One region of the Halalkalibacter krulwichiae genome, then DNA from elsewhere that is predicted to be linked to it. Evidence: riboswitches for the same ligand, from Rfam matches in the RefSeq annotation. Region 1 holds a riboswitch; each other region holds the start of a gene.
The links. Region 1 has a riboswitch for cobalamin ahead of BkAM31D_RS09790 (ABC transporter substrate-binding protein). Riboswitches for the same ligand answer to the same signal wherever they lie in the genome.

Region 1 (10,793 bases):
ACATTCCATTCAAAGAAAGACTTGGACTTGTTGACCGGTGAATAACTAGACAGCCACTGTCTTATAACGCCCCCGTGACAAACGACAACAACATGTTTACTTTTCCTTTTATGTGCAAGTTCGACCATGTCATAGAAAGCTTCTTCAGTCCTACGCTGAAATGAATGATAAGCTTCTCCTTTTGGCGGGAAGTTCGAGAGTGGATCATCTAACCAATCACGATACAATTTCGTTTCTTTTAATTGCTCATATGTTTTCCCTTCCCATTCTCCAAAATCGTACTCTCTTAATTTAGATGACGTCACAATAGGCTGATTAGGAAATAAAAGTTTCGCCGTTTCTATACATCGAACTAAGTCACTAGTTAAAAGGATATCACCCGTATGATTACGATACTTGTGAGTTAATTGAAGTAGTTCCTCATTTCCTTTTTTAGACAAGGGTTGATTCTTCCAGCCTAAATACCTTTTTTCTTCATTAAACTTTGTTAAACCATGTCTAATAAGAGTAACAACCAAACGATTCCCCATAACATCGTTTCCCCCCTTCCGCTCCTGCTCCAACAGTGTCACCTGTAATACCCCCAAGCTGGTATACGACCCACTTCTGCCACACAACCAGAAAGAGAAAGGCTGCTCCAGGTAATAAAAGATAGATTGGTGATACGAACAACAAGAAGCCTAGTAAAACGATAGTCCATAGACTATATATCGCGATATTCCCTTTTGTCTTTGCTGACTTTAATGCAGCTGCCATTCCATCCTCGCGAGCAAATCTTCCAAGTAAGAGCTGCCACCCTAGCAGAAGCCTCACAAGTATCGGGATTAGAAAGACAGCCAAAAGAACCGTTTGAGGGGCTAGTCTGAATAACTCAAATATGAAAACAAATCGCCAACCTAAAAGTAAGAGTAATGCTAAAACGCCAAATGTCCCAACTTGTGGATCCTTCATAATATCTAATTTATGTTCACGACTTCTGCGAGAAAAAACAGCATCGTGAAAATCGGTCCATCCATCAAGATGCAATCCTCCTGAGAAAAAAGCAGAAAAAGTTAGAAGCCATAAAGCCGCAACAAGCGGAGATATAAACGTTACATTAGCTAAGAGAAGCCATTGGGCAGATAATAGTGATGCTAAGGCAAATCCTACTAGTGGATAAGATGCAACGGATGCCTTAGCCCTTGCTTCATCCCACTGAACTTGTTTCGAAAGCGGGACGATCGTTAAGAGTTGGAATGCGAGAATCAAACCGTCCAACCATACCCGAAAGCTATTTCTCATTCCAATCATGCTTGTCCCCCCTTTTTTTCAGAAGTACTAAACGATTTTCAATTAGGACGGCTTCCTTCGCTCTTGAAACAATATCTTGATGTATCCGTCCGAGTAAGCGAATATAAATAGAAGTTGCCCTGTCTTGAGGCGGTAAATCGAAACACAGTTCATTCGATACAACAAAGGCTGTATAAGGTCCTTCAGCCAATTCTGAAACTAAATGAATCATCTTCTTTTCTACTTCAGCAATAAAGGACGGACTTGTCCATTTTTTCTCACCTTGCTGCCAGCCATTAAATAATTCATTACTTAAAAGTGTCGTGACACAATCGAGCAGGATGACATCCCCTTGTTGAAATCCAGATAAAAGATCGGCAATATTTGAAGGTTTCTCGTAGACTTTCCAATTAACCTCATCCCTTTTTCTTTGCTCCTGGTGTCTTTTAACTCGAACATGCATTTCCTCATCATACACATCACTTGTTGCTATATAGATTAGATTCTTCTGTTCTTTTGCGTATAGTAAGCGCGCTCGTTCTTCTGCGTAATCACTTTTTCCACTTCTTACTCCTCCTGAAATAAAAACAATCATTGCTGCCTCCAACGAGATAGTGCTTTAATTAATAGATCGTTATACTCCCGATCTTTGACAGCCAAGCGTAAATACCTGCCTCCTAAACCCTTAAAGTTGTATGTATGTCTTGCAATAATCCCTTGTTCTGCAAGATAAGAAAGAAGAGGAAACAAGTCTTTTCGATCTTTTTCAGCAAGCAAATAAAAATTCACCGTTGATTCTGACACAAAAAAGTTTAACTGACGTAAACGTCCAACAACATGCCTTTTTTCGGCTTGGATTTTATTTACGGTTTGATTAACAAATGCTTTTTCCTCTAATAATCTTATTCCAATTTGTTGCGCAATCCCATTCACGCTCCATGGAGGCTGCCTTTTCTTTAAGGCTTCGATTACAAAAGGATTGGCAAGAACATAGCCAAGTCTTACACCTGCAACAGCAAACATTTTTGTTAGAGAGCGAAGCAAAATGATGACTGAATACTGATGGACTAATTGTTCTAATCCCTCTTCTAATTCGCAAAAGTCATAAAAAGCTTCATCTAACACAATATACGTTTGATTCTTTTCAGCTTCCCTTATTAAATCGACTAGATCTTCTCGGCGAAAACGAACACCTGTGGGATTATTCGGACTACATAAAAATAGAGCATCAACCTCAGGCAAAACAGCTTTTACTTTATTTAAATCAAGCTGCCATGGAGGCGATAAAACGACTGATGTAATTTGACAGTTGAACGCTGAACAAGCATCTCGATACTCTGAAAATGCAGGCTCAACAATCCCGACTCGTTTCCCCTGTAACATATTAGCTAGCAGAAAGATCAGCTCAGCAGCACCATTTCCGACAAGAACTTGACTAATCGAAACGCCATTCTTTGCTGCTAGTCTACTAGATAGCAGACTAACTTCTGGATCCGGATAATGAGTCATTGTTGTTAGCAATTCATCCATAGATATATTTTTCAAGAACTCAGGGGGACCAAATGGATTTGTATTTTCACTAAAATCATATATTTGTTTTGGTCTTCTCTTTCCGAGCTTTTCTAATAATATTTCCGGATTAGCTCCGTGATTAGGTAATAGCATAAATAGCCCCTCCTACAAGCAAAATGAACAATGTGAATTGATTAACAGTTTTCAGCATGATTTTATTTGCCACCTCTATATCGTTCACCTTTAAAGCTCGCTCATCGTTTCCCATTTTTGCTCTATTGGAAACAACACCTTTATATGTATTAACTCCACCTAATTGAACTGCCATTAAAGCCGCCATAGCTGCCTCAGTCCAACCACTATTAGGGCTTGGATGTTTTCTTGCATCTCTTCTTACAATTTCCCAACATTGCTGCTTTGTTCGGTCACCCATTGCCCTAATCGAAAGAATCATCACAGCAGCTGTTAATCTACTAGGAACCCAATTTAGTAAATCATCGAATTTCGCTGAAGCCCAACCAAATTCCTTGTATGTATTATTTTTATAACCGACCATTGAATCACAAGTATTTACTGCACGATAGAGCATCGCAAGCGGCGCCCCACCAATTAAGGCAAAGAACAATGGAGCTGTTACTCCATCACTCGTATTTTCAGCCACTGTTTCAACCGTCGCTCGGGTAATCTCTTCTTCATTTAATGTTTCTGTATCTCGCCCAACTATATAGGACAGTTTTTTTCTAGATTCACTGAAGTTCCCTTTCCTTAAGGGAACAGCTACCTCCTCAGCTGCTTGCATTAATCCTCTTGCCGCAATAGTAGTAGAAATAATCCAAGCTTCAACAGCAATTCCAATATACAAATGGATCCTATAAGAAAGTAAAACAATACAAATGGTTACAAGAAAAACGAAAGTACAAATGAAAATAAGCATCAATAAGCCTTTAGCTCTTTTTGCTTCCCCTTTATTTAAATAACGATCACATACAGTTATGAGTTTTCCAATCCCGACAACGGGGTGAGGGAGTGAGCGGGGATCTCCAACAATTCGATCAATTATAACAGCTAAAAGGATTGCGATAAGATGAGCCATCATGTTAGCTTTCTCCTTCTTTTATTTCGTTCAAGCGCTTCTCTTGTTCCTTGATAGACTAATCTAGCTATTTCCTTTCCAAGTGACGTAATCGTGCCTGCATAAGGATAGCTAGGTCCAGACTGAGAAGCTGCAATCAAAACACTATCAGTTGATGTTCCCGTTGCAATTGTTTGACTAACAGGGTCTAAAATCTGTTCATCATTTAATGCCTTTGCTTTCGCTTCCGTAACTGTCATCGTCGCTTGGATATACGCCGCTTCAGGTAAGACTCCCTCAATGAAAATCCAAATATTTATCGTACCAATAGAAGGTTTCCAATCTGCCTGCTGATAGGCTACGGAAGCATCAACTGCATTGGAAGCTCCAGCACTAATAATTGCCATAACGGCAGGTTCGCCTTTTGATACAACAATGGATGCATCATCTAGCATCGCTGCCGTCATCATCCCTAAAGTATCCTTCGGGTCTAGTCCATTTCTTTGCAAATACTCGGCATACTCAAGTTCAACATTGTCAAAGTGATAATTTTTGTTGACGTGTCGATTCACAAATTGATTGTGCCAACGAAATCCAGCACCGATAACAGAGGAGGACAACGTCTTCCATTTTTGCGTACTTTCTATTTTTATCCACTCTTTCGATCTCTCAATCTGTAGAGTGTTTAAGGCAGCTGAATCAAGTACTTTCTCAGGGATAAATGTAATTAGTGGACTCGGAACGGCGGGATGTTCTTTTCTTTCAAGTGTCGTTTCATAGACATTTCCCAACTGCTTTTCCTCCATTACATGAACCGGCGTCCCAAGTGCAACAGCCTTCCCTTTATCTAACAAAAGAACCCGATCACAATAAAGGCTTGCCATATTCAAATCGTGCAAAACGGCAATGACAGTTAGTCCTCTTTCACGTGACCACTGCTGTAGGGAATTTAACAAACTCATTTGATGTGAAATATCTAAATGATTTGTTGGTTCATCTAATAAAAGAATATCAGGTTCTTGAGCAAGCGCCCTCGCTACTAACACTCGCTGTCGCTCTCCTCCACTTAATTGTTGCATGGATTTATCTTTGAACTGATATGTATTTGTTTGTTGCATAGCCTGAGTAATCACTTCATTATCTTTTTTGGTAACTCCTTGCAACCAGCCTTTTAGGTAGGGATACCTTCCCAATGCCACTACATCCCAGACGGAATAAGAAAAAGCTGTTTCAGATTGTTGCGGCAACACCGCAACTTTTCTAGCCAATTCTTTGGAACGATAAGAAGATAAACTTCTATTATCGATGACAATTTCACCATTGGTAGGTGCTAGGCCCCACCAATTGCTTTCAGTAAACTTGTCTTCCCACTCCCATTAGGTCCAATAATGCCAAATACTTCGCCTTTATTCACTTTAAAATCAATGTCATCTATAACTTTAACTGAACCATACTGGATCGTAATGTTTTGACAATGAATCATATTATCCCCTCCTTTCATTCTTCTCTTCTTCTTTGCTTTAAGAGTAGCAGTGCAAACACAGGCGCTCCAATGATTGCTGTAATAACACCAATTGGCAGTTCAGTTGGAGAAATAATGGTTCTAGCTACAAGGTCGGTTAACGCTAAAAAACCTGCTCCTATAAACATCGATAATGGCAACAGGTGACGGTGATCGGCTCCCCATAGCAATCGAGTTAAATGAGGAATGACAAGACCGACAAATCCAATCGTACCAGAGACCGCAACCGCACCACCTGTTACTATTGTTGCACCAACTAAAATCATGATTTTTCGAACGGCAATATTAACACCAAGCTGCCTTGCCGTCTCTTCTCCAAAAGCAAGTGCATTTAATTCTTGCCGATTAAATAGCAATAACAACGTTCCAATTAGCAAACAAGGGATAATCATCCACACGTATGACCAACCTCTCATTGCAACACTCCCCATAAGCCAGGAGATAATTTGCCTTAATTCTTCACCAGTTAGAGCAATCATAAGTGAGATAAAAGATCCCAAGAAAGAGCTGAATATAATTCCTGCTAAAATAATTGTTTCTGCTGCCATGGAACGTTGAACTAGTCTTGCAAATGAGATAACGAGAAAAAGAGTAGCAAAACCAGCAAGAATGCTAATAAAAGGCAATGTAAATCTGCCAAGGATTGGAATACTAATACCAAAAAATATAACAGCAACCGCTCCAACAGCTGAACCTGAAGACACCCCAAGCGTATAGGGATCTGCAAGTGGATTTTTTAAAAAACCTTGAAAGGCTGCACCAGCTAATGCTAAACAAGCCCCAACAAACATCGCAAGTAAAACGCGTGGAAGTCGAATCTCCATGACGATATTAATGTGCATTGGGTCTAGTTCTACTAATAGCGGCAACCGGAAAATTTCTGTTGCCAGTATTTGCAAAACAGTTAGAAAGGGAAGCTCAACACTTCCCTTTCCAATACTTATTGTTAAAGCAAAAAAGCAAAACAGAATGACTATAACATATGCAAATTTTATATTATTCGCCAAATACCTCTGGATAAACTGCTTTTGCAATCTGCTCTACTCCCTTTGTTAACCGTGGTCCAGGTCTTTCCACTTCATCTGAAACCACCTCATAAATTTCGTTATTTGCTACAGCTGGAATATCAGCCCAAGCCGCACGACTTAAAACTGACTCTGTTGCATTTTCAAAATAATGGCCATATGTAAGTAAGATAACATCTGGATTAAAAGCCACAGCTTCTTCTTCTGTGAACATTGGCCATCCTTCCTCGTCACCAGCTACATTCACAGCATTAATCAAACTCAACATTTCATCCATGAAAGTACCACTACCCGTAGTGTAAATCTCTGGAGCAGGTCCAATTTCTACCCACACTCTTTTACGCTCATCTTCTGAAATCGCGCTTGCTTTGTCTTCAATTGCTGCAAATGCTGTTTGCATTTCTGAAACAATCGTACTCGATTCATCCTGATAACCTGTTACGGCCCCAATAAATTCAATTGCCTCGTATACATCAGCTAGCGAATTCGAATTTGGAACGACAACAACTGGAATATTGGCATTACGGATTTGATTTAAGCCTTCCTCACCAGATCCAACGCCAGATTCATGCGCTAACACTACATCAGGTGATAATGAGATAATTTTTTCAACATCAAATTCCATTCCACCGATTGATTCAATCTCTAAAACTTCCTCAGGATAATTATCCCAATCCGAACGTCCTACTACTTTTTCTCCTGCTCCGACAGCAAAAACCGTCTCCGTTACACTAGGCACTAGTGAGACAATTCGCTGTGGTTGTGACTCAATTGTCACTTCGTCTCCTAATGCATCCGTTACTGTTATCGGATAAATACCCTCTAAATCTTGCTCTTCTGCCGGTACTGTTACCTCATCTGTCGTGTCAGCACTATGCTCTGTTTCTAGAGCTTGGTCTTGACCACATGCTGCAACAAAACATGCAAGAAACAATGCCAATAACACTAATTTTACTTGCTTCATACTTCTTCTACCCCTTTTAATCTTTTTCTTATCTCTCTCTTTGAAACCGGAAAACTAAAAGCCAACAACATCAAAAAAAAGAGCCCCTAAAGGGCTCAAAAAAACAAAAGAATGCATATCCTAACATCATAGCAAGATATGAAAATCTATTGCTTCCCCTTTTCCTCGAAGGTTTCACACCAACGTATAGGCAGGTCTCCTGACTCATGCGCTTCATCATTCACTTCACCTTCCCATCTATTCGACAGTGGTGTTCGAAGTGTATCCGCATTTACAGTGGCGGGACCGTGTTGGAATTACACCAACTTCCCTATTATCATCCAAAACACTGGATGACCTATACTAGTTCATATGAGATTTTGATAAGTATCTTTAGTATACATGAAAACCGGAATTATGACACTTTTTTATTCTTTCCGACTAAATAAATTCTGAATAATAAAATTAAAAGGGTTGACAACCGTCCTATTTCTAAGCTAAAGTGAGAAACAATTTCATATGTTGGGAGCAGGTACTTTGAAATTTTCAAAGTTTAAAAGGGAATCCGGTTTAAATCCGGAGCGGTCCCGCCACTGTAATAGAGGAGTTTTCGTGATAAAGTCACTGGTCAAACCGGGAAGGCCACGAAAATGTTGATCCTAAAGCCAGGAGACCTGCCTGCTTCAACAACACTGATTTTTTACCTACGGGAGATAGGGAGGTGTTAACAGTATCTTAGACATTCTATGGATATCGTTTACCCTATTTTATTGGTAATGATATCCATTTTTTCATGCCCATAATACACTTTTGGAGGAGTCAAACAATGAATTCACTAACTAGCAGCAATCTAGGATACCCAAGAATAGGCGAAAAAAGAGAATGGAAAAAAACTCTTGAGGCCTTTTGGAAAGGAAAAATAACAGAAGCGTCGTTTGAAAAAGTCATGAAGAGCTACCGTTTACAATATCTAAATAATCAAATCGAAAGAAATCTTGATTATATCCCTGTCGGAGACTTTTCACTTTACGATCATGTTCTTGATACAGCAGTAATGTTTGGTTTAGTACCAGACCGTTTTCAATACCAAGGGGGTAAAGTACCTTTATCTACATATTTTGCCATGGCACGAGGAACGGATAATGCTCATGCTTGCGAGATGACTAAATGGTTTGACACAAACTATCATTACATTGTTCCAGAGCTAAAAGGTTTAACACCAAAACTTGTTGAAAATAAACCACTACAAGCATTTTTAGAGGCTAAAACTGAGCTAAATGTAATAGGTAAACCTGTGATCCTTGGTCCTTTCACATTTTTAAAATTATCTAAAGGTTTTGACCAATCCGAGTTTGCTGATCGGTTAAATCAATTGGCTTCGGTTTATATTCAATTATTGCAAGAACTTAAAGAAGCAGGAGCTACATTCGTACAAATCGATGAACCAAGCTTAGTAACAGATATCAGTGAAGAGGAAATGAGTTTATTTACCTCTGTCTATCACTTCATAACTGATCAAGTTCCTGATTTAGACATTATCGTTCAAACGTATTTTGAAGCGGTGACACATTACGATGCAGTAGTGAACTTACCTGTTAAAGGAATTGGATTGGATTTTGTCGCTGGTTTTGAAACGAACTTCGCCGCTATTACCAAACACGGGTTCCCAAAAGACAAAATCCTTGCTGCTGGTATTATTGATGGTCGCAACATTTGGAAAAGTAATCTAGAAGAAAAACTAACCTTTATCAAGGAATTGAGTACTTTTGTCGATGTAGAACGATTACTGATTCAACCTTCATCAAGTTTGCTGCATGTTCCTGTAAGCTTGACTCATGAAACTACACTTGATCGTACTTTAAAAAATGCACTAGCATTTAGTCATGAGAAATTGGAAGAAATAAATATGTTAAAAAAGGCGATCACTGTCCCTAGTGCGGAACACCTACGTGCCATTCAAGCCCATACTCAATCTTTTACAGAACTAACAAACTCAAATTGGCGAAAAAAGGTTGAAAGAAACCCATTAGCGACAGAACGGGCAGCAACTTTTAATGAACGTCATAAACTACAGAAGAAGAAATGGAAGTTGCCTTTACTCCCAACAACTACAATTGGAAGTTTTCCACAGACAAGTGAAATTCGCCAAGCTCGCGCAAGGTGGAGAAGAAATGAACTTTCAAATGAAGCTTACGATGCACTTATTAAAGCCGAAATTAAAAAATGGATTGAGATTCAAGAAAAAATTGGATTAGATGTCTTTGTTCATGGAGAGTTTGAACGAAATGATATGGTAGAATTTTTTGGTGAGAAACTAGCTGGTTTTGCTTTTTCAAAAAACGGTTGGGTTCAATCATATGGTTCGCGTTGTGTAAAGCCACCGATTATTTTCGGAAATGTGCTATTTGTTGAACCGATGACAGTCAATGAAACACTTTATGCCCAATCACTTACTGAAAAGCCAGTTAAAGGAATGTTAACAGGTCCAGTAACGATCTTAAATTGGTCATTCGTTCGAGATGACATCCCTAAAAAAGAGGTTGCTTTTCAAATCGCTGAAGCATTATTAAAAGAAGTAAAGCTTTTGGAGAGTGCTGGGATAACAATGATTCAAGTAGATGAACCAGCTTTACGAGAAGGGCTTCCATTGAAAAAAACGCAACATAATGAATATTTAACGTGGGCCGTCGAAGCGTTCCGTATGTCCACATCACAAATTGATCATTCAACACAGATTCATACACATATGTGTTATTGCGATTTTAACGATATCATTGATTCTATTCGTGCACTTGATGCCGATGTGATTTCTATTGAGACATCTAGAAGTCATGCTGAATTGATCTCTGCTTTTGAACATAGACAGTATGACAAAGGAATCGGATTAGGTGTATACGACATTCACAGTCCAAGAATTCCAAAAGAAGAAGAAATGGTGACTATTATTCAACGAGCTCTAACAGTTCTTCCACCATCTCTCTTCTGGGTTAATCCTGATTGTGGATTAAAAACACGAACGGAACAAGAAACCGTGGCAGCTCTATCAAATATGGTTCAATCAGCAAAGAAAGCGAGAACAATGGTAGCTATTACAAATTCGTAAAGGGAGTTGATCTTAGGAAGTGAGATACGAACTCGTCCATTTTCTCCAGGTGACCAATGATGAAAAAATCATGATTGCATGCATTAAAAATATGGATGCAAAGAGTTTATTGACATTGTTTCATTATCTTTCTTTCACCGATGAATTTACGCAGAAAAGATGGATCAACCTTTATCAAAGTATGTTACTTTAATGTTTATACGTTTAAAAAGAACGGGCTCATCCGATATGGATTAGCCCGTTTTACTTTTATTTGTTTTATTAGGAAGAAAGAAAGAGAACGTTGTCCCTTCATTCATTTTACTATGGACAGAAATATTGCCATCATGAGCATCGATAATATTTTT
Region 2 (10,793 bases), 330 kb from region 1:
TAACAATCTGTTGACGATCTCGGTAAGCACTTTTCACTAAGCCTACTGGCGTTTGCGGTGAACGATATTCAAGTAAAATCTTCTGAGCCTCTTGGATTTGTCTCGTTCTTCTACCGCTTTTCGGATTATATAAGCTAATGACAAAGTCAGCTTGTGCCGCTGCATCAATTCGCTTTTCAATAAGAGACCAAGGTGTCAAATGGTCGCTTAAACTAATCGTACACGCATCATGCATGATCGGTGCTCCTAGTAAAGAAGCGCAGGAGTTGCTTGCAGAAACACCTGGAATCACCTCAACGCTCACTCCTGTATTCTCTGTCCACCCTTTTTCGATTAAAACCTCATAAACTAGTCCTGCCATTCCGTACACTCCAGCATCTCCACTTGAAATGACAGCTACGGTTTTTCCTTGTTCTGCAAGTTTTACCGCTGCTTGAGCACGGCTGACTTCCTCAGACATTCCTGTACTAATAATTTCTTGATCCGTCAGTAAATCTTGAATCAAGTCAACGTACGTTTTATACCCAATGATGCATTCACTTTCTTGTATTGCCGTTTGTGCCCTGTTTGTCATATGATCAAAACTTCCAGGACCAAAGCCTATGACAAGTATTTTCCCAAGCATCTTACTAGCCTCCTTCCATGTTAGAAAACTAAACGTTTGTTTTTTCCTTTTTCATAATTCCTTCAATTCTGCTTGACTCATTGACTGCATTCAGTTCATCATCTACGAAGTCATATATTAATGCGTCATGTAAGTGAATGCTTGGGTCAACGTGATTTTTTATAATGTCACGTCCTACCTCCGTAGACGTTGCCGAATACCACTTGCCTTCTGGATATACAATGACGACACAAGCATCCTTACAACGCCCATTACAACGAGTTCGTGATGTGTGAATTTCATGATCTAATTGAAGGGTTGCAATCTCTTCACGAATTGCGAGAGTTATTTCTTCCCCTCCTTACGCATACAGCTAGAACCATTACAAATTAATACGTGCTTTTGGGTACCCTTTAAATTCCAAGTTGTCATGTTTCATCAACTCCAAAGTAATTTTTTCCAAACAGATTAGATTAGTAACGCTAGACTACGAAACAAAAAACACCTCTATCAAAGATAGAGGTGCATTAAACGGCAAACGAATAGTAAGCTCATCTATTACACTTCTCTACCTATGACCCGTAGGTATTGAAGACGAAAACAAGGCAGGTCTCCTGACTTAGGTTCATCATTTCATTGTGTCTTCCCGAATACTCAGTGACTTCATACAATGAAATTCCCCATTACAGTGGCGGGACCGTGACGGATTTGCACCGTTCTTCCCTTTTAAGCATAACGAGTCGTTACGCACCTTGTTTCATGACGATAATAAAAAAACCTTAACTCCATCTTGAAGTTAAGGGTATAGGCATGATCAAATTAGAAATCTACTCAACTAGATTTCTAGATGCTCACCCCAAACCTTCCCTCCGAAGATTGGATTCATATATTAAAAGCAGGTCTCCTGGCTTGTGTCTCAAACTTACTTATGTCCCTTCCTAGAAAAAATCTAGTGGTTTTACATGTTCATCGACACTTACAGTAGCGGGGGCTGCATCAGATTTTAACTGATTTCCCTATTATCCACAGTTGATTACTTATGGCACTTTTAATATTTTGTCATATAATGTCTATTAAACTATGATTTTGTATATTTAGCAACAGTTAGTTTGGAGAATATTTACTTTCACAAAAGTAGGGCTAGTACTAAATAAGGTTTTACGCTGAACTAAAGCTAATTGTAATTGTTCTATTTTCCTAGACGTTTACATGTTATCCATATGAATTTTACTTGTAGTTGCTCTTCGATTGTATACTCTATCTAGACAAAATCAAACTACCCCAACTTTTTTAAGCCTTTTGTAAATTCCACTTAAAGGGATCCTCTAACATCTTCCAATCAGTTGTAAACTCTGTGTCGGTTAACAAACATTGATCTAGCTCCTTTGTCATTTCGTCTCTATCTAGATCTGTTCCAATGAAAACTAACTTAGTATGTCTATCACCATGTTCGACATCCCAATCTTGAAGTAGATGAGGGTTTTCCTTTATAATCTGTCTTTGCTCAGCAGCTGGAAGACTTGCTACCCAGTAGGAAATCGGTTCTATTGTTACGGAAGGTCCTGCTTGTGACATTAACAGCGCTAGATTACCTCTTGTTGCACACCAGACAATCCCTTTTGCCCTAACGACATTATTGGGCATAGAATGGATCCAATTATGAAAACGAACTGAATGAAATGGTTCCCTTCTCATATACACAAAAGAGGAAATTCCATACTCTTCTGTTTCAGGTGTATGCTGAGCATGACCTTGAGTTAATTCCCGAATCCACCCTGCTGAATTACTTGCTTCTTCAAAATTAAATAATTTTGTATTTATTATTTCACCAGGATCTATATCTGCATGAATAGAGCGAATTACCTTTGCTTTTGGTTGCAATGTTCTTAATACTTGTTCGAGTTTTACTAACTCCTCCTCTGAAACAAGGTCACATTTATTTACGATGAGAACATCGCAAAACTCTATCTGATCAATTAGCAAGTCAGCAATTTCTCGTTGATCATCTTCTCCTAACGATTCCTTTCGATCGAGTAAACTATCTCCAGAACGAAAGTCTTGCCAAAAACGATTAGCATCGACAACAGTCACCATCGTATCCAAACGGCAAAATTTAGTTAAATCTATATTTAATTGCTCATCTATGTAGGAAAATGTCTGCGCAACTGGTGTTGGTTCACTGATCCCTGTTGACTCGATCACAATATAATCAATATTCCCTGCTAGAGCTAATTTTTCGACTTCTAGTAATAAGTCTTCTCGAAGCGTGCAGCAAATACATCCGTTAGACATTTCCACTAGTTTCTCTTCAGTTCTAGATAACTCACCACCTTGTTTAACTAGTTCTGCATCAATATTCACTTCACTCATGTCATTTACAATGACTGCAACTTTTAATCCCTTACGGTTTCTCAATATGTGATTAAGTAATGTGGTTTTACCAGAACCAAGATAACCGCTTAATACTGTTACAGGAATAATCTTTTTCATAAATTGCCTCCTTGATATCTTGTTAAACGTAATGATTACTTAAATCAGGACATAGTTTTAACTCATAGTTTCTTTGAAACTCGCTCTACTTTTTCAACATCTCTTTCTACTCCTTTTATAGTTCCCTCCGTTCGTTCAAAGCCGTTTCCAAAATAAGTATGACTAAGTTTGTATTCCATTGTCGTTCCGGCTACTAATGATTCAACAAAAAGGGAAGCATCTTCACTAGTCATATCTTTATACCAATTACCATCCGGGTATGTGATTACGACACATTTATCATGACACCTTCCATTGCATAACGTCCTTGTTGTATGTATCTTAGAATCTAAATCATTTGCATATAGTTCATTTCTAATAGATTGCGTTAATGTTTCAGCTCCTGCTTTATTACAACTACTCCCATTACAAATTAGAATGTGATATTTCGTATCACTTAAATCCCATGTAGCCACCCTACCACTCCCTTTATCATTTTAAGATCCTAAATTCTATAACCACTGATCCTCAACCATAATCACCTTTAGAATTTGATTGAATATATTACTATCCAATCCCGTAGATTTGGTTAAAATCGTTAAGGAACTACCTTACTTACTCATGTAAAGACACAAATTCCAATAATGTAAAACGTAACTATTACGATTTACATTATTTTATCCTTTCTTTTAAAAATTGTCAAAACATTATTCGTTTCTATACGAAACAATCGTTATAATCAAAAAAAGTGGTGTCTCAATTAAGCTATTTTGAGACACCACTTCCAATTTAATTACTACAGCTATCTTGTAAGTTCCTTAGTTCGTTTTCTAAGACTCTCCTCTCTAAATTCTCGCCAATCAGTACAACGACAGGTTCAAGATGTTTTTCTAGTGTATATCTTTCAATTATGAGATCCCCATAGGCATAGTTAAATAAAAAAAGGCCAGGAATCTCTTTCAAATAAATAAAACCTTTTGCTCGTAAAATTTGTCCTTGATATTTTTCTAACCAATGATTAAATTGAATTCGATCAGTAGGTTGGTCGATATGAATGGAAACGGTTCTAATATGCAAATGATTTGTAACATGTGAATGATGGCCATCTTTTTTTAAGTATAAAAATGAAGGGTTTATTTTTCCAAAGGTAGTACTAGCAACACGAGCATAATTGTTAATCCCTGCAATATTTGTTTCAATTGAATCAAGTACATTCTTGCTCACTTGGTCTATCTTGTTTATAAGAATTAAATTTGCCTATTTAACCTGCTCAACTATTAGCTTTCTAATATCTACACACTCATTACTCATTTGCTATTTTATTAAGTCCTTTCTAATTTCTCTAATGACATGTGCTATTTCTGAACTAATTAATTTATCCATTGCTAATTTCACAGCACCACTAGAACCAGGCATAGCGAAAATAGCTGTGTGCTTACTTACACCTGCAATAGCACGGCTTAACATAGATGCAGCCCCAATATCTTCTGTATAGCTTAGCATTCTAAATAACTCACCGAAACCAACAATCTCTTTATCCAGTAATTCTTTAACGGTCTCAATCGTAACATCCCTATCGGCTATTCCGGTACCTCCATTCAATAAAATTGCGTCTATATCAGTTGCTGCGATTCCTCTTTGAAGAGCCTCACTAATCGCCTGTTTTTCATCTCTAACAATCTCGTAATCCCTTATAACATGTCCTTTTTCTTCTAAACGTGCACGAATTATGTATCCACTTTTATCGGTCTTAATCGTTCTAGAATCGCTTACAGTTATTATTTTGCAATTGACTTGTTTCGGCGCTTCTTTTTTATGTTCTATTACACTCATTGCTTATCCCTCCTGTTTTCTAACTTGAGTCTCTTTATCTTTCAGCTTTATCGAGAGCTTGCTAGCATCTTCTCACCCTTTACATAATTCGTGTATGAAGAAGTGTTAACCGCACAACAAATCGTAACAATTACGATTTAAATTGTATTTTAAATGATATTAGAAGAATATACAAACATAAATTTGGTATCTATTTTATCAACTAGTTCATAGTACTTATAGAATAGTATAATAAAAAGAAAAAGGTTAACTGGGGCATGAATATAAATATATCCATGCCCCAGTTTGTTACATACTATGGCATGGAAGAACATTCCGCACTATATTTTTCTCTTTTTTTTAAACTAATTGATAAGAAAAATACTAATAAACATATCATTTTAGGTAAGTGGCATTACACTAAACCAGATAGCCAAACAGAGTCTTATTCAGTATGTCTTATCTACCTGAGAATCTAGCAGTACGTCTTTCAAAAAAGGCATTAATCCCCTCTTTATGATCATTAGTGGCCCGTAAAATGGTATGAAGATCATTTTCTTTTTCCATGATATCTTCTAATTTTAAATTTGAGCCGCTATTGATCAATAACTTTGATTGAATGAATGCTTGTAATGGTCCAGCAGCTAACTCACTTGCCAATTCAAAAGCTTTTTCTTGAGATTGTCCTTTAGGTACAACATCAATTAGAAAGCCGTAGTTTACTGCTTCTTCTACAGATAGCTTCATTCCTTTAAATATCCATTCCTTCGCCTTCCACTCTCCAACAATTCTTGGTAAGTGATAATGGATTCCAAGATCAGGGGTTAACCCAACATTTTTAAAGGAAAGGATGAGTTTCGTTTCTTCCTCTGCAACAATTAGGTCAGATGATAGAGCCAAACTCAATCCAGCACCAGCCGCGTATCCATGTATCGCAGCTATGGTGATTTTTCTCATTTTACGAATCTTATCTATGATACTGGTCGACACTTCTAAATTTCTTTTAATTACGATTGGATCATATTCATCACGTGCCATAGCTTTCACGTCTCCACCAGCGCAAAAAGCTTTCCCTTTCCCTGCAATAATCACAACATTAATATGGTTGTCTCTTTCAATTTCATTTAGGGTATCTAATAATTGATACTTTAAATTCATACTTAATGCATTTAACGTTTCTGGTTCATTTAGATATATCGTAGCAATTCCTCGATCTTTATTTACTAAAATACTTTCCCCATCATAATCCTCCTTCATCGTAAATCATTTTCTTGAAATTTCAGCTAAGAGATTTAATTGTTTTCATTTCATATCATTGCAAGATCTATGCCATAAATTCCTCCTGAAAATGGTAGAAATAATTTAAATCTGTTAATTTATAAAACCTTTTCTTGATTGATTGTTTACTTTTTAAACACAACAAAAAAGAGGCCGGGACAAAAGCGTTTTTAATAGTGAAAATTCCGAACCGTCGATGCATAGCATCCGCTCCGGAAATATACTTCGCTTTTTAGCGGGCGGCTGGTGAGCCTCCTCGTACTAACGCACTGTGGGGTCTCATCCTTGCCTTTTCATGAGGCCACTGAAAAAGTGCTCGTTTGTTTCGGACTTGAAAAGGAGCTTCGACCTCGCTCCCGGGATGGGGGGCACGCTTTCCGCAGGTGGGCGTTGAACTAACCGGCTGCGCCGGTGGATTTCAACCTGCCCTTCCCTCCTGCAGGAGTCGGCCCTCCCATCCCGTCCGCTTTGTTGAGCGGAAAGATAGAAATTCCCTACTCTTCAACGATCAAAAGAAATAGGAGAATTAGCGTAAAAAGGCCTTTGAGAAACGAAACTCAAAGGCCTTTTGTCTACAGTCTGAAGTTTAATTTTCATCAAACATTTCACTGTCCTTTTATTTTATAATTTAGGTATTACATGAACCTGTTGATTTTTCATTCATACTAACCCTAGAATCCGATAACAATTTGATGTTGAAAAATGCAAAGTCTGTCCGTTTCAAGTAGGATGTTACAAAGAAGGAGCAAAAACAAAGTCTTATTATGTGACCATTAAATCAGAAGAACACTCTGAACAAAAAGCCTTTCAACAAACGGAAGAGTTTAAAGAAATGGAGAGGTCACGTTATAAAATAGAGTCAGAAAATAGCGAATTAAAACATAGACAAGGGTTCAAAATTGCAACATCCTCGGGTCTGTTTGGTATGAAAATTCAAGCAGCAACCACGATATTCGCAGTGAATATTAAGAGAATACTAAAGCTTTTGGATGAAAAATAATAGGAAAATAGAGAAGGAAAGAGGCAATTTCTCAGCCAATAATGGATAGAAATTGCCTTTTTTATTCAGATTCTTATTAAGCACAGAAAAATGGAAGTTTTTCTGTGGCCTCCCTTTTAATCCCGCAGGAGTCTACGTATATTTCCTCCGCTAAGGTTGTCGTCGTTCGAATTTTTAATAAACACTTTCTTTATGTCCCAGCCTCATAAATAGGATCAATCATTCAATTTTTTCCACAATGTCGTCCGGCTTAAGCCCAATTTCTCTGCAACAATCGTTTTGTTATTATTATGTTTTTCAAGCATTTGATTAATGACTTGTTTCTCAATCTCTTCCATTGTCCCATTTTTTAAAACAAGGGATTGATCGCCTATTTCCATTAGCTTTTGATTGTCATCCGTCTCTCTCAGTGCATCTTGAATGAATGCTTTCTCATCCTTTACATTTTTGACACGCAAATGAAGTCTTTCAATTATATTCTCCAACTGCCTAATGTTACCTGGCCAATTATATGAGATGAAAAAGGTTTGTAGTTCCTCTGAAAAATCATCAAACGTTAATGTAGAGTTTAACCCCGCCAAGAAGTAATTAACCAGTATAGGGATGTCGTCGCGGCGCTGATTTAAAGGTGGTACTTCTATATGTAAAACACTTAAGCGAAAGTATAGGTCAGATCGAAACTTTCCATCCTGGACAAGCTCCCACAGCTTTTGATTTGTCGCAGCTACTATTCGTATATCGACCGGGGTAACTCTGTCACCGCCTACACGCATGACTTCTTTTTCTTGAAGTACTCTCAATAATCTTGTTTGAATATGATGAGGGATCTCACCTATTTCATCAAGGAAAATTGTTCCTTTGTGAGCTAATTCAAAAACCCCTTGTCTTCCCCCTTTATTTGCACCTGTAAATGCTCCTTCTGCATACCCAAACAATTCACTCTCTAGCAGATTCTCTGGTAAGGCAGCACAGTTAACTGCAACAAAAGGGCCTTCCCTACGACTACTTTCATTATGGATCCCTTGTGCAATGAGTTCTTTCCCTGTACCACTTTCACCGATAATCAGGACTGTTGATTCGGTAGTCGCATACTCTTTTGCTAGTTGAATAACATCAGACATTTTTTCACCTCTATGGTGAATATCATCCAAAGAAAATCGAGCTACTAAGCCTTTCGATTGTAATTCACGACGAACCTTATTTTCTAATTTCTGAATCTTGCTAAATTCTCGACATGTAATAACCGTTCCTAATCTTTCATAATCAACGATAATTGGCTCATAGGTTACGATAAGATCTTTTAACGTAAAATTACCTTTCCCAGTATAGATTTTCTCTACTTTCAGCAATTCTAGTAACTTAGCGTTTTTAATTTCGTTTAACCCTTTCCCAGTAATTCCTTCTTCCTTTTCTTCAAATATTTTCTCTGCAGCTGGGTTACATGTTTCAATTCTTCCATCTCGATTTAAAAATAAAATGCCTTCTTCCGAAACATTAATAACCGCATTGAGCTTTTCTGCTTTTTCTTTTACAACGATACGGTCACTTGCTACTTTACTAGCAAGAATTAAGGCTCGTTTTATTGTTCTTTCACTTATTGTAAGAAACATGCTTTTCATTCCATGACTTTGGACAATTTCTGTAGCGCGAATTCCGCCTCCTACGACAACATCCATTTCCATCTTTTTAGCCACTTTTATTTGGTTGATCATTTCTGTCTGATTCTTATAAGGTAGAATTGTAACTTCAAAGCCAATTGTTTCAAATATGTGTTCAAAATTAAACAAAAAACCTTCTTCAGGATATGTAATAAAGCAAATTTTATCTCCGTGTTTTTTAGCGCGAACAAAAGCTTGCAAAAAATCAAAATGATCTGAATCGCTATACACAATAGGTAGGTCTACAATTTCATTAATTACTTTTGCTGTTCCAGCTCGGCTAATAACAACTTCATAACCGCCCTTAGCTACAAGACTTTTCACTTCATTAGCCGCTTCATTCAATGTACCCTCAACAACTGTTACTGCATAGTTTAATTCAGATGCAACCTTCTTTATCATTTTCGTCATTTCAGGATAGCCTGAAGTCATAATCATTTTGAATTTCACTAGCTCTACCCTCCATCGTCTAATTGTACATTTACTAATATTATGAATATTATAACATAGTAACTTCTTAGTACTCGTTCAGTTTTTTATAAGTGCATACAGGAACAAAAGTCGATTTCCCTAAAAAGGAAAACCGACTTTTTACATTTTTTATTATTAACGGTAGTGTTTAATTCTAAGAGATCACCATAAAGGTAGCAGAACCCATTGCCACCATTTTCCCTTCTGAATTAAAGATTTCTGCCGTACCAACTTGTACTTTCTTTCCTCTATGCGACAATTTTCCTTTTGCAAGTAAATAGTCTCCCTTAGCAGGTCGAATATAGTTAATCTTCAATTCGATTGTGGCTGAAGATTGATCTTCAGTTTGTGTAGTTCGAACTGCAGAGCCTACAGCTGCATCAATCAATGTCGCAAGTACTCCGCCATGAACAGTGCCTCTTCGTTGAGTATGTTCTGGTTTGATAATCATTTTAATTTCTGCATACCCTTCGCTCATTTCCACTTCTTCCATTCCGATATAATCCCAGAAAGGACTCATTCCAGGCTCTGTTCTTCTCATCATTCCCAACTCCTTACTAAATTTGATTGACGAAGCAAAGCAAAGTTTACTCCGTCAAAAACACAAATACACAAACGCCATTTATGCGCTTTCCTTGATGGTTATCAGCCTCGATTTTCTCTAAGTTTCATACACTTAATGCGAGTCCATTGCTAGACTCGCCATTAAGTGTATGAGATAACTAGTTACACCCTAACGATCAATTAGTGGTTTTTTAATTAAATTTTAATTTGTTACTTTTAAATTCTTAATTTCTTCCGTTAACATTGGCACGACTTCAAAAAGGTCACCTACAATCCCGTAGTCTGCAATTGAAAAAATTGGCGCCTCAGGATCTTTATTTATTGCGATAATTACCTTTGAATTACTCATCCCAGCTACATGTTGGATAGCGCCAGAAATACCACAAGCAATATAAAGATCTGGAGTAACAACTTTCCCCGTTTGCCCAATCTGCATCGAGTAATCACAATAGTCAGCATCACACGCTCCACGTGATGCTCCAACCGCTCCACCTAACACATTTGCTAGCTCTTGCAGTGGTTTAAATCCTTCTGCATTTTTTACGCCACGCCCACCAGAAACAATCACTTTTGCTTCAGAAAGATCAATACCACTAGTTGTTTTTCTTACGATATCTTTCACAATTGTACGCAAATCTTTAATATCGACTGCTATTGACGTTACATGACCAGTACGTGATGGTTCTTTGTCCAATGGCTGAATATTGTTTGGGCGAATTGTTGCAAAGACAATGCCTTCTTGAACGATTTTCTTTTCAAATGCCTTACCAGAATAGATTGGACGAGTGAATAACACTTCTTCTCCAACAACTTCCACACTAACAGCATCTGAGATAAGCCCAGTCTTCAACTTGGCAGCAATTCGTGGAGATACGTCTTTCCCTATAGCTGTGTGGCCTAAAATAAATCCTTCTGGCTTCTCATAATCTATTACTTG
Region 3 (10,793 bases), 1.6 Mb from region 1:
CTCCATAGCTTTCGTCCTTTCTTAAAAAGAAGCGGAAGAATAACCGCTTCAGCGATTACTTCTTCCATACAACTTAGATTATCCTACTGCTAACTTACATTATGAAGAACTTCATTTATTGTTTTGTTATTGGAGCAAATTTAGCAAAAAGACGTTTCACACCTACAGGATTCGGGAAAGCAATATCTAATTCTACTGACTCGCCCTCGCCTCTTAAGCTGACAACAGTCCCAACTCCCCACTTTTTATGAGCTGCTTTATCACCAACACTCCAAGCAATCTTATCTCCACCAGTTTGTGTCACTCTTGGTCGCTCGATATTACGGCTCGGCTTAACAGGAGCAGCATTTCGAGATGTCTTCATCCAATCTGGTGTTTGTTTTTGTGTTGTCTCATTTAACGATTCTAGACAGTCATCTGGAATTTCTGTAATGAATCTTGAAGGTGGATTCGTGTTTGTTCGTCCAAACATTGTCCTCAGCCTTGCATTTGTCACATATAATTGCTTTTCAGCTCGCGTGATCCCTACGTAAGCTAGACGGCGCTCTTCTTCCATTTCCTCTTCCTCAAATAATGAACGATTATGAGGGAAGATTCCTTCTTCAAGTCCAATTAAAAACACAAGTGGAAACTCAAGCCCTTTTGCGGAGTGAAGAGTCATAAGTGTTATTGCATCTTTCGGTTTGCCCTGATCCTCTTCATCAAGCTGATCGATATCTGCGACTAGAGCTAGGTCAGTTAAAAAAGCGATCAATGATTTATCATCGTTTTTCTTTTCAAACTCATTTGTTACCGTAAGAAACTCGTCAATGTTTTCTAAGCGGCTTATCGCTTCTAGTGACTTTTCATTTTTTAGCATATCACGATAGCCTGTCCGTTCTAGCAGCTCTTCTACTAATTCTGTTACCGATAAGTAATCTTGCATATCAACCCAGTGCGTTAGCTGTTTCGAAAAATCTTGTAACTTTGCTGCGGTTCTAGCTGGCAAGCCAATTTGCTCAATTTCTTGAAGGGCAGAAAAAATAGAGATTCCTTGCTCAATTGCATATGCACCAATCTTATCTACAGTTGTTGCTCCAATTCCACGCTTAGGTACATTAATAATTCGTTGCAAACTAATATCATCATCAGGATTAGCAATTAAACGTAAATAAGCAAGGACGTCTTTAATCTCTTTACGATCATAGAACTTTGTTCCTCCAACGATATTGTATTCTATATTAGACTTAACAAAATATTCCTCTATTACACGAGACTGAGCATTTGTTCGATATAAAATGGCAATATCAGAGTATGAAAACTGATCTTCTTTAATAGCTTCCCTAATTTGCTCAACAACGAATTGAGCCTCTGACTGTTCCGTATCAGCAGCGTAATAACCAATTTTTGCACCTGTGTCATTTTCTGTCCAAAGATTTTTCGCTCGTCGGTTTGCATTGTTTTCAATCACACGATTTGCTGCTTGTAATATCGTTTTTGTTGAACGATAGTTCTGCTCAAGCAGGATCACTGTCGCACTTGGATAATCTTTTTCAAACGATAAAATATTTGAAATATCAGCACCACGCCAACGGTAAATTGATTGGTCTGAGTCTCCGACTACGCAAATGTTTTTAAACCGTTCCGCTAACATTTTTACAAGCATGTATTGAGCACGGTTTGTATCTTGATATTCATCAACTAATATATATTGAAATTTTCTTTGATAAAACTCTAGAACATCCGGAACCAACTTAAAAAGCTCGATTGTTTTCATGATTAAATCATCAAAGTCAAGGGCATGGTTCTTCTTTAGTTGCTTTTGATATTCAACGTACACTTCAGCAACCGTTTGATCAAAAGGACCTGTCGCGGAACTCTGAAATGCATCTGGCTTTTTCAGCTCATTTTTCGCACTACTAATTGATCCAAGGATGCTTCGCGGTTCAAACTTCTTTGGATCAATGTTTTTATTTTTTAGAATTTGTTTTATAACTGATAATTGATCTCCTGAATCTAGAATTGTAAAATTTCGATTATACCCAATGCGATCTATATCTCGTCTTAGAATTCGCACACACATTGAGTGGAAAGTCGAAATCCAAATATCTTCTGCAACAGGACCAACGAGCTTAGCAACACGATCTTTCATTTCCCGTGCCGCCTTATTTGTAAACGTAATCGCAAGGACACTCCATGGCGCTACTTCTTTCTCTCGTAACAAGTAGGCAATTCGATGTGTCAACACTCTCGTCTTTCCACTACCGGCACCAGCCATCAATAACAGAGGTCCATCTGTATGTTGGACTGCTTTTCTTTGCTCTGGATTCAATCCAGAGAGCATCTTTTCAATAATCTTCGCTTGCATACCTCCACCACCAAACATATGTTCTTAATTTTATATTAGCCTGTTTTCATTTTTATTTCAATGTCGCTTTGACAGCTGCTACTGTTTTAAGTGCCGCTTGTAAATCTTCATAGACAATATTGCCTACCACAACTGTATCAGCAAATTGAGCCATCTCTTGTGCTTGCTCTACTGAATGAATTCCTCCACCATAGAATAATTGTGTCTTATCAAGCACTAATGATACATTCTTTACAATATTTACATCTCCATATGTTCCACTATATTCAAGATAGAAAATAGGAAAATGGTAAAGATGCTCCGCCATTCGTGCATAGGCAACGACATCTTCCAACGTTACATCTGTTTTTGCTTGCGTTAATTTAGCAGCCTTAGCTTCTGGATTTAAGATACAATATCCCTCAACCATGATTTCATCCCAATTCATGATGGGACCAAATTCTTTAATTGCTTCATGATGGTAACCTTGGACCCACTTTACATCTGCACTGTTCATAACAGATGGGATAAAGAAATAATCAAAACCTGGAGTAATGGCATCTAAAGTTGAAATCTCAAGCGCACACGAGACTGTGTAACGACGCACACGAGCAAGTAGCTGTAGAGTATTATCAAGTGTTACACCATCAGTCCCCCGATAATTAATCCATCCGTACCAGACTCGCAGATCGCTTCTAAGGCCTCATCCGATATCTCCTTGTTAGGATCCAATTTAAATACATGTCTCCACTCTTTTACTTCAAGCATCCTTACCACTCCCATAAAGCTATTCCAGCTAAATTACATATCTGATTAGTCATTATATCAAAGATAAGAAACGTTGTCGCGCGAGTATCACATCCAATATTTGAACATATATATACTGGTAAATCTTGAAGAATCCGACCCGCCATAACAAAAAAGCAAACCGCTCTTTTTGTTTAGAGTGTTTGCTTTTTTTAGTGCATTATAGTTCATCAAATCCGTTTACATCAGACACCTTCACATATTGTCGAGACTTCTGCTCAAAGAAATCGCTTTTTCCACTATCAACATCTTCATATGCTTTAATCCACTTCATTGGATTATGGCGGTATCCTTCAAAAGGACGTTCAATTCCTAGTTGATTCACACGCTTATTCGCAATGAATTTAATATAGCTTTCAAGCTCATTCATATGAATTCCTTCTAATTTATCACCAATAATTGCTCTTCCCCACTTAATCTCAAGTTCTGCAGCTGTTCGAAACGCCCCTTGTACAAATTGGATTGTTTCACTAGTATCTAGCTCTGGGTTCTCCTTTAATAACTCTTTAAAAATATGAGCAAATAAATTCACATGTAACTGTTCGTCTCGGTTAATGTAATTAATCATTGTGCTTGTTGAAACCATTTTTTGATTTCGTGCCAAATTATAAAAGAAGGCAAATCCCGAATAGAAGTTTAGCCCTTCTAGAATCACATCAAAGACAATAGACTCCATAAACGTTTTGGGTGTCGGGTTATCGACAAACCTCTGATACCCTTCTGCAATAAAATCATTTCGTTCACGTAAAATAGGGTCATGCTTCCAGTATTCAAATATCTCATCTTGTTCATGCTTTGGAACAAGACTTGATAGCACATATGAGTAGGATTGATTGTGAACAACTTCTTGAAAGGATAGCACTTGCATTAGAGCACTAAGGCTTGAGTCTGTTAAGTATTGAGAAACTTTCCCTGAATAATCTGTTTGGACACTATCAAGAAATGCCAGTAAACCAATAATTTTTTTAAAGGCATAGCACTCGTCTTCGGAGAGCTGCATCCATTGTTTAATATCATTCGACATATTAATCTCAAATGGAGTCCAAAAGTTAGCTAACATATTCTTATACATCGGATATGCCCAATTGAACCTTACATCATCCCAATTGAGTATATTAGAACTTTCTCCATTAATAATTCCCGTTGAGGCATTCGGAGCTGTTGGATCATATAGTTTACGAAATTGTAATGTGTTCATTTGACGATTTCCTCCTTCTTTACCTTCCTAGGAAGAGCAACTTTCGCACTCTTCAATTTCAACCATAGATGTTGATCGTGTATAATAAGTCGTTTTTAAATTTGATCTCCACGCTTCTAGGTGAATATTTAATAACTCTTTCGCTTTAATCGTATTTTTGACATAAAGATTAAAAGAAATTGACTGATCGATATGACGTTGGCGTGCTGCATTTTGCTTTATGCTCCACACTTGATCAATTTCATAAGCTGATTTGTAATACCATGTCGTCTCAGCTGAAAGGTCAGGCGCCGTAACGGGAACTTTGTAGTTTTTCTTTTCCTCTGAGTATTCTTTTTTAAAGATAGGATCTATAGACGCAGTCGTCCCAGCAATAATTGCTGTTGTAGAATTCGGAGCGACAGCCATCAAATAGCCATTTCGAATTCCGTTTTCTTTAACCTTATTCTTAAGGGCGTTCCACTTTTCGCTCGTATATTGACGTGAATCAAAATAATTGCCTGTTGCCCAATCTGAATGTTCAAAGAGAGGGTAAGCTCCTTTTTCTTTTGCTAACTCATTACTTGCCTCAATTGTTAGGAAAGCAATCTCTTCATATAATTGATCTGCAAACGTTACCGCTTCCTTTGATTCCCATTTAATTCCTTTTAGAGCAAGCAAATGGTGCCATCCAAAAGTTCCTAAACCAATAGCTCTATATTTCTCATTCGTTATTTGCGCTTGAGGGACAGGGATCGTATTTAGGTCTATCACATTATCTAGCATTCTAACTTGAATCGGTACAAGCCTTTCCAATACATCTTCCGTTACAGCTTTTGCTAGATTAATTGACGACAAGTTACACACAACGAAATCTCCTGGCTCTTTTATAACAATTATCTTGCCGTCCACAGTCTTTTCTTCAATAACGGTTGTTGCCTTCATATTTTGTGTAATTTCGGTACACAGGTTACTACAATAGATCATTCCTTGATGACCGTTGGCATTACCTCTATTGACCGTATCCCGATAAAACATATACGGAGTTCCTGTTTCAAGCTGGCTTTTCATAATTTCTTTTAAAATATCAATTGCTGGTACAACGTCCCAAACTTTCCCTTGCTCCCCTAATAAACCATTAGTAGCAGCTTCTATACATCGCTCGTACTTCTCGCGGAAACTTCCCTTCCCTTTTTCTTCATCATAATAATCTTCTAAACTAAACCCTAACACTTTACGGACCGAATGAGGATCAAACAAATACCACGATTCTCGAGCTTCAACCTTTTCCATAAATAAATCAGGAATACTTACTCCTGTGAATAAATCATGCGTACGTTGCCTTTCATCACCGTTATTTAATTTCACTGCTAAAAAGCTATAAATATCACGATGCCAAACGTCTAAATAAACACTTATCGCTCCCTGCCTTTGTCCTAACTGATCAACACTTACAGCGGTATTATTTAATTGCTTCATCCACGGAATAACACCAGAGGATATTCCTTTAAACCCTTTAATGTCACTACCTCGACTACGCAATTTACCTAAATAGACACCGATCCCTCCTCCACTTTTACTCAAAGTTGCTATATCAGTATTCGAATCATAAATCCCTCTTAAACTATCATCGACAGTATCGATAAAACAGCTAGACAATTGCCCATAACTTTTTCCTGCATTTGCTAATGTCGGAGTTGCCACCGTCATATATAAGTGAGATAGAGCCCAGTATGCTTCTTTAATGAGGTTCATTCTCTTATCCTTTGACTCGTTCATCATTAACGTCGCAGCGATAAGTAAAAATCTCTCTTGAGGAAGCTCATATATATCTCCACTATGAGATTTAGCTAAATATCGATCGGCTAATGTAAGAATACCAATGTATGTAAAGTTCGAATCGCGCTCTGGAACAATCAACGTTTCCATCTCTATTAATTCTTCTTTAGAATACTCCTGTAAAATTTTTTCAGAGTAAATTCCTCTCTCTGTTAGTTCTTCTATTAATTTCAAAAAGGAACCATAACGACTACTTGAATTATACCCTCTTGAACAAGCAGCCTTCTTATAAAGCTGATTCAGATAAATGTTTGCTGCTACATAGGTCCAATCTGGCTCTTCCATCGAAATCCTTTCAATACAAGATAAAATTAGTACATTCGTTAGTTGCTCCTCTGACATACTCTTTTTCGTTGCAAAAATTTGCTCAACCTTTTCCTTATATGCTTTAAAATCAATCTGTGGCAATACCCTTTCAAATTCTTTAATCTGTTCTATCAATGTTTCACTAGACATTACAGTTGTTTGCACTTTTACTCCTCCTTATCAAATAAAAAACGCCCTTTCTCCTAGGTATTGGAGAAAGAGCGTAAAACGGCGTAAGAAGAAAAATGAGCGGTGATAGAATGATCCAGTTACCCACCTCATTGCCGTCTTACTTCTCACACCCCGAAGAAAGTTTGACTAGAAATGTAGGTAGGTCTCCTGACTCGTGCTTCATCCTACTATGAGCCTTCCCATGCTTTGTTACTTAGCACAGTGGATCCCTCATTTCGTCGACACTTACAGTTGCGGGGGCAGTTCTGGTTTTCCACCAGATTCCCTATTAAGCCGTTAAGGCACCTATCATTCCGCGAAATCAATATATAGTTGTTAGACAATCATTTAATTACGATATATTGTATATAGTAATCTAGTATCTTTTAATAAGCAAGGGATTTTTTCCTTTTACAAAATCAAAAATGCCCAAAGGCGCTTGCCTCTAGGCGAAGATAGCTAATTGATTTTCTCAAGCACAACTGCCGTTCCGTACGTAATAATTTCGGCTGCTGCACTCATCACTGTGGATGTTTGCATTCTCATCCCAATAATTGCATTAGCCCCTTTTTCTTCAGCTTCTTGAACCATGCGATGCATAGCTAGCTTACGCGCCTCTGTCATCATCTCGTTGTAGCCTTTAATCTCACCACCAACAATTCCTTTTAGACCAGCCGTAATATCACGTCCTATGTGCTTTGTTTGGATGGTGCTTCCTTTTACATACCCTTTTACTTCGACTATCTCATACCCTGCCACCTGATCAGTAGTCACAATCATCATAATCAATTTCCTCCCTTTTTTCTTTCCAACGTTCAACGATAAAGACAGCAATGAGTATGACTATCCCAATACCATACACACTAAATGCCCATATTGCCCATGTGACATTTACAAATATCAGAACAATGCCACCTAGTTGAGCCATCACTACAACAGCAATTAAGAAATATTTAAGCCATTCAGACATGCTTCATTAACCAGCTTTCTAGCGATTCTAGTAATTCTTTTGAGATAGGCTTTTCTCCGACATTCTTATATGCCTTCTTAAGTTCAAGGATGCCGTAATCTTCATTTTGTTCTCGAAGCATATGATTCATGCCTTCAATAATTCGTGCTTCTGTTTCAACATTTGTATGTTTCACGATTTCGTAAACTCTCTCCGGTGTTGCCTGTAAATCTTTTGAACCTGTTACAGCAAAGATAGGACAATCTACTTCAGCTAAACTTTGGTAGACATTGGTTTGAAAATGTTCTCGAAACCACTTGGCATTAATTTTAACACCTTGGAAACGAATGACATCTTTTTTTGAGTTCAACACTTTCTGATCAAACGTTTGACCCTGTTTCTCCGCCTTCTTTGCAACGTTAAAAAGAGAAAGTAATTTTCCCTTTATTCCTTTTAATTTCTTCAGTTCTTGGATGCTTTGTTCGCGCTGGTAAACGAGAGCTTCTGCTAATGATTGCGCTGCACCAGCAACCAACATCAACCCAGCTAAATCATTCTCTTTGGAAATCTCAGCGGCTAACATACATCCTTCACTATGACCTAAAACAAAAATTTTCTTAGGATCAACATTCTGATCTTGCTTTAAAAAGTCGACCGCTTCTCTTGCGTCCTCTACCAAATCCCAGAATCCAGTTTCAATAAACGATTCCTCGCTTTGACCAGTTCCTCTTTTATCGTACCGCAACGAAACAAATCCTTTTTCCGTTAAAAAGTGAGCCAGTTGATTATAGAGATTTAATTTCTGTCCTTTCCTCTTTCCATTTCCGTCCCGATTTAAAGGTCCTGAACCCGGGACTATGAGGACGGCAGGCAGTTTCTTTTCTGTCATGGTTGGAATCGTTAATGTACCATAAATATTTATTTTCGAACCAAATTGTACGCTTTTTTCACTCAACTTTATTGCCCCCTATTTTTGTGGGATAAAAACAGTTGCAAATGTACGTGGATTCCGTTCAGCTGTTGGCTTATTTCGGGCGTATTTTTGAATAACTTCTGACAGTTCCTTACCTAACTGTGTCATTTCTTGTTCTGTTAGATTTACTGTTGTCTGCCAATATCCCATTCCGTCGCTTTTATACTTATCAGGTGTGTGTTTAGTTACGTATCGCTCAAATTCATTTAATAAGTTTGCCTGATAAGCCATGAAATAACGAATATGCTCTTCTGTCGATGTATTTTGCAGATCACTTTCAGAAAGAGTAATCTTATCCTTTCTCACAGCATAGGTCTTTTCTATTGTTCCTCTTACTTTATTTGTTGCAGTCACTTCAATTAATTCATTATCTAGCAGTTGTTTTAAATGTCGGTACATGGTCGCCTGTGGAATATCTGGTAGCTTTTCAAGCAATTGTTGTACGTTCATTTCTTCATATGTCATTAACGCTTGGATGATCCTCATTCGAACCGGGTGAAGCATCAAATCTGCTTTATTAGAACTCATGGCCACTCCTTGTTTATTATTATCATTATTTAGAATGATAATAATCCTTTTTTAATTGGAATGCAAGTTAATTTTTAAAATCTATGCTATAGTAACAAATAGGAAAAATCGCAAAGCCTTCTATTGGTCCTTTGCCTACTAAATAATTCGGTCTGAGGAGTTGAACGATGGATACAAAAAAGTTTGATCGTGTCTTTGATTCTCTCGAAGATTTCGTCGACACAGTTAGTGAGACTCTTAATTGTCCTGTTACACTTGAAGATGCAAATCACCAATTACTAGCCTATAGCTCCCACGATGATACAACCGATGCAGCAAGAATTTCGACTATTATTGGTCGCCGGGTTCCTGAAAAAGTTGTTAACCGTTTTTGGAAGGAAGGAGTTATTCCTACCTTAAATCAGAGCGATGAACCCCTTGATATTGAGGATATATCAGATATTGGGCTTCGAAACCGCGTCGCTGTTTCAATTCGAAAAAACCAAGAAGTGTTAGGATATATTTGGGTCATAGAAGTTGATACAAAGCTGACAACAAAAGATAAACAATTACTAAAACTTGCCGCAAGTAAAGCAAAGAATCTTCTGCTTCAATTAAATATGCAAAAAAAGCGCCGTGAAAAAAACCATCAAGAGTTACTATGGCAAATTATCACAGGCGATACAAATACACATGAAGCAACGGCTAAGCTCCTCGAAAAAGCGGGTATTACCGCTAAGTCTTTATCAATAATGATCTTTCACTTTAATGAGATCTCTGATTCCCTTTATCGTAATATCTTATATATTATTAAGACTACTAGTAAAGTTACAATGCTCATCCATACGATCGATGACAACCGTATAATATGTCTTGTGAACCCCAACCATGAACATTCAAAACAAGCAGACTTGATTTACTTCATGGAAACATTACAAGTCCAAATGAAAGAGCGTTTTAACATTGATACAATGCATATTGGATCTGGGTATTTATACGAAGACTATGCTAAGCTTACTGATAGCTTTCAAGAGGCTCAAAAGGTAGTCGAACTCAAACACCGTAACGGTGCTATGATAAAAAATGCTTATTTCTATCATGAGTTAGGGGTCTTTCGTCATCTAGATTTATTATTGCAACAAGAAAGAAATCTACCAATAAATCCAGCTATTACGAAAATACAACTCTATGATAAACAACATGCCTCTTCATTATATGAAACTCTCGAAGTTGTCCTTGACAAAGATGCCAATATGAATGAAGCTGCGAAGGAACTTCATATTCATGTAAACACATTGAGTTACCGTTTAAAACGAATTCAAGAAATTACAAATATCCAATTAAAAGACCCTATTCAACGGATTGGCCTTTATTTAGATATGAAGCTATATCGCCTTAGCCAAGGACCAAGGAAATAAAAAATAGTCATATTCCCTTCCTTTTTCAAGGGGAGGAATATGACTATTTTTTTGTATATTATCCTTGCTCTACAGAAATATGCTTAAATTGTTCAACATTAAAGAGCCCTGTATCGGTTAATTTCAATGATGGAATAACAGGAAGAGCTAAAAAGGACAATGTCAAAAACGGATTCCAGTCCTCTTCAAAGCCTATTTCCTTCAAAGCAACTTCCAATTTCTGTAGGGAGTTATTTATCTCTTCAAATGGTTCAAGTGACATCAATCCCGCTAACGGTAAGGACAATTCTGCAAGGATTTTGCCGCTCTTCACAACCGCA

Region 2: linked by a shared signal. The riboswitch ahead of BkAM31D_RS24220 ((2Fe-2S) ferredoxin domain-containing protein) and the one ahead of BkAM31D_RS09790 (ABC transporter substrate-binding protein) in region 1 are both predicted to bind cobalamin.
Region 3: linked by a shared signal. The riboswitch ahead of BkAM31D_RS01865 (ribonucleoside-diphosphate reductase subunit alpha) and the one ahead of BkAM31D_RS09790 (ABC transporter substrate-binding protein) in region 1 are both predicted to bind cobalamin.

What each region holds. Positions count from the first base shown of each region.
Region 1 is NZ_CP020814.1:1,952,220-1,963,012, reverse strand. It holds gene BkAM31D_RS09825 (histidine phosphatase family protein) at 1-530, opposite strand, end outside; gene BkAM31D_RS09820 (adenosylcobinamide-GDP ribazoletransferase) at 499-1,290, opposite strand; gene BkAM31D_RS09815 (bifunctional adenosylcobinamide kinase/adenosylcobinamide-phosphate guanylyltransferase) at 1,271-1,864, opposite strand; gene cobD (threonine-phosphate decarboxylase CobD) at 1,861-2,934, opposite strand; gene cbiB (adenosylcobinamide-phosphate synthase CbiB) at 2,921-3,874, opposite strand; gene BkAM31D_RS09800 (adenosylcobinamide amidohydrolase) at 3,874-5,160, opposite strand; gene BkAM31D_RS24265 (ATP-binding cassette domain-containing protein) at 5,184-5,336, opposite strand; gene BkAM31D_RS09795 (FecCD family ABC transporter permease) at 5,351-6,409, opposite strand; gene BkAM31D_RS09790 (ABC transporter substrate-binding protein) at 6,372-7,364, opposite strand; cobalamin riboswitch at 7,537-7,720, opposite strand; cobalamin riboswitch at 7,857-8,039, shown strand; gene metE (5-methyltetrahydropteroyltriglutamate--homocysteine S-methyltransferase) at 8,170-10,446, shown strand; partial or broken gene BkAM31D_RS09780 (ATP-binding protein) at 10,680-10,793, opposite strand, start outside.
Region 2 is NZ_CP020814.1:1,626,456-1,637,248, reverse strand. It holds gene cobJ (precorrin-3B C(17)-methyltransferase) at 1-625, opposite strand, end outside; partial or broken gene BkAM31D_RS24220 ((2Fe-2S) ferredoxin domain-containing protein) at 654-1,036, opposite strand; cobalamin riboswitch at 1,192-1,373, opposite strand; cobalamin riboswitch at 1,482-1,669, opposite strand; gene BkAM31D_RS08300 (GTP-binding protein) at 1,895-3,094, opposite strand; gene BkAM31D_RS08295 ((2Fe-2S) ferredoxin domain-containing protein) at 3,157-3,549, opposite strand; gene BkAM31D_RS08290 (GTP-binding protein) at 3,863-4,297, opposite strand; gene BkAM31D_RS08285 (MogA/MoaB family molybdenum cofactor biosynthesis protein) at 4,388-4,906, opposite strand; gene BkAM31D_RS08280 (enoyl-CoA hydratase/isomerase family protein) at 5,345-6,142, opposite strand; partial or broken gene BkAM31D_RS08275 (transposase) at 6,852-7,163, shown strand; gene BkAM31D_RS08270 (sigma 54-interacting transcriptional regulator) at 7,379-9,271, opposite strand; gene BkAM31D_RS08265 (PaaI family thioesterase) at 9,447-9,836, opposite strand; gene BkAM31D_RS08260 (electron transfer flavoprotein subunit alpha/FixB family protein) at 10,059-10,793, opposite strand, start outside.
Region 3 is NZ_CP020814.1:358,118-368,910, reverse strand. It holds gene ligA (NAD-dependent DNA ligase LigA) at 1-6, opposite strand, end outside; gene pcrA (DNA helicase PcrA) at 116-2,347, opposite strand; partial or broken gene pcrB (heptaprenylglyceryl phosphate synthase) at 2,400-3,094, opposite strand; gene BkAM31D_RS01870 (ribonucleotide-diphosphate reductase subunit beta) at 3,294-4,331, opposite strand; gene BkAM31D_RS01865 (ribonucleoside-diphosphate reductase subunit alpha) at 4,359-6,605, opposite strand; cobalamin riboswitch at 6,768-6,951, opposite strand; gene BkAM31D_RS01860 (YbjQ family protein) at 7,086-7,409, opposite strand; gene BkAM31D_RS01855 (hypothetical protein) at 7,390-7,596, opposite strand; gene BkAM31D_RS01850 (alpha/beta hydrolase) at 7,589-8,530, opposite strand; gene BkAM31D_RS01845 (helix-turn-helix domain-containing protein) at 8,543-9,076, opposite strand; gene BkAM31D_RS01840 (PucR family transcriptional regulator) at 9,244-10,473, shown strand; gene ade (adenine deaminase) at 10,532-10,793, opposite strand, start outside.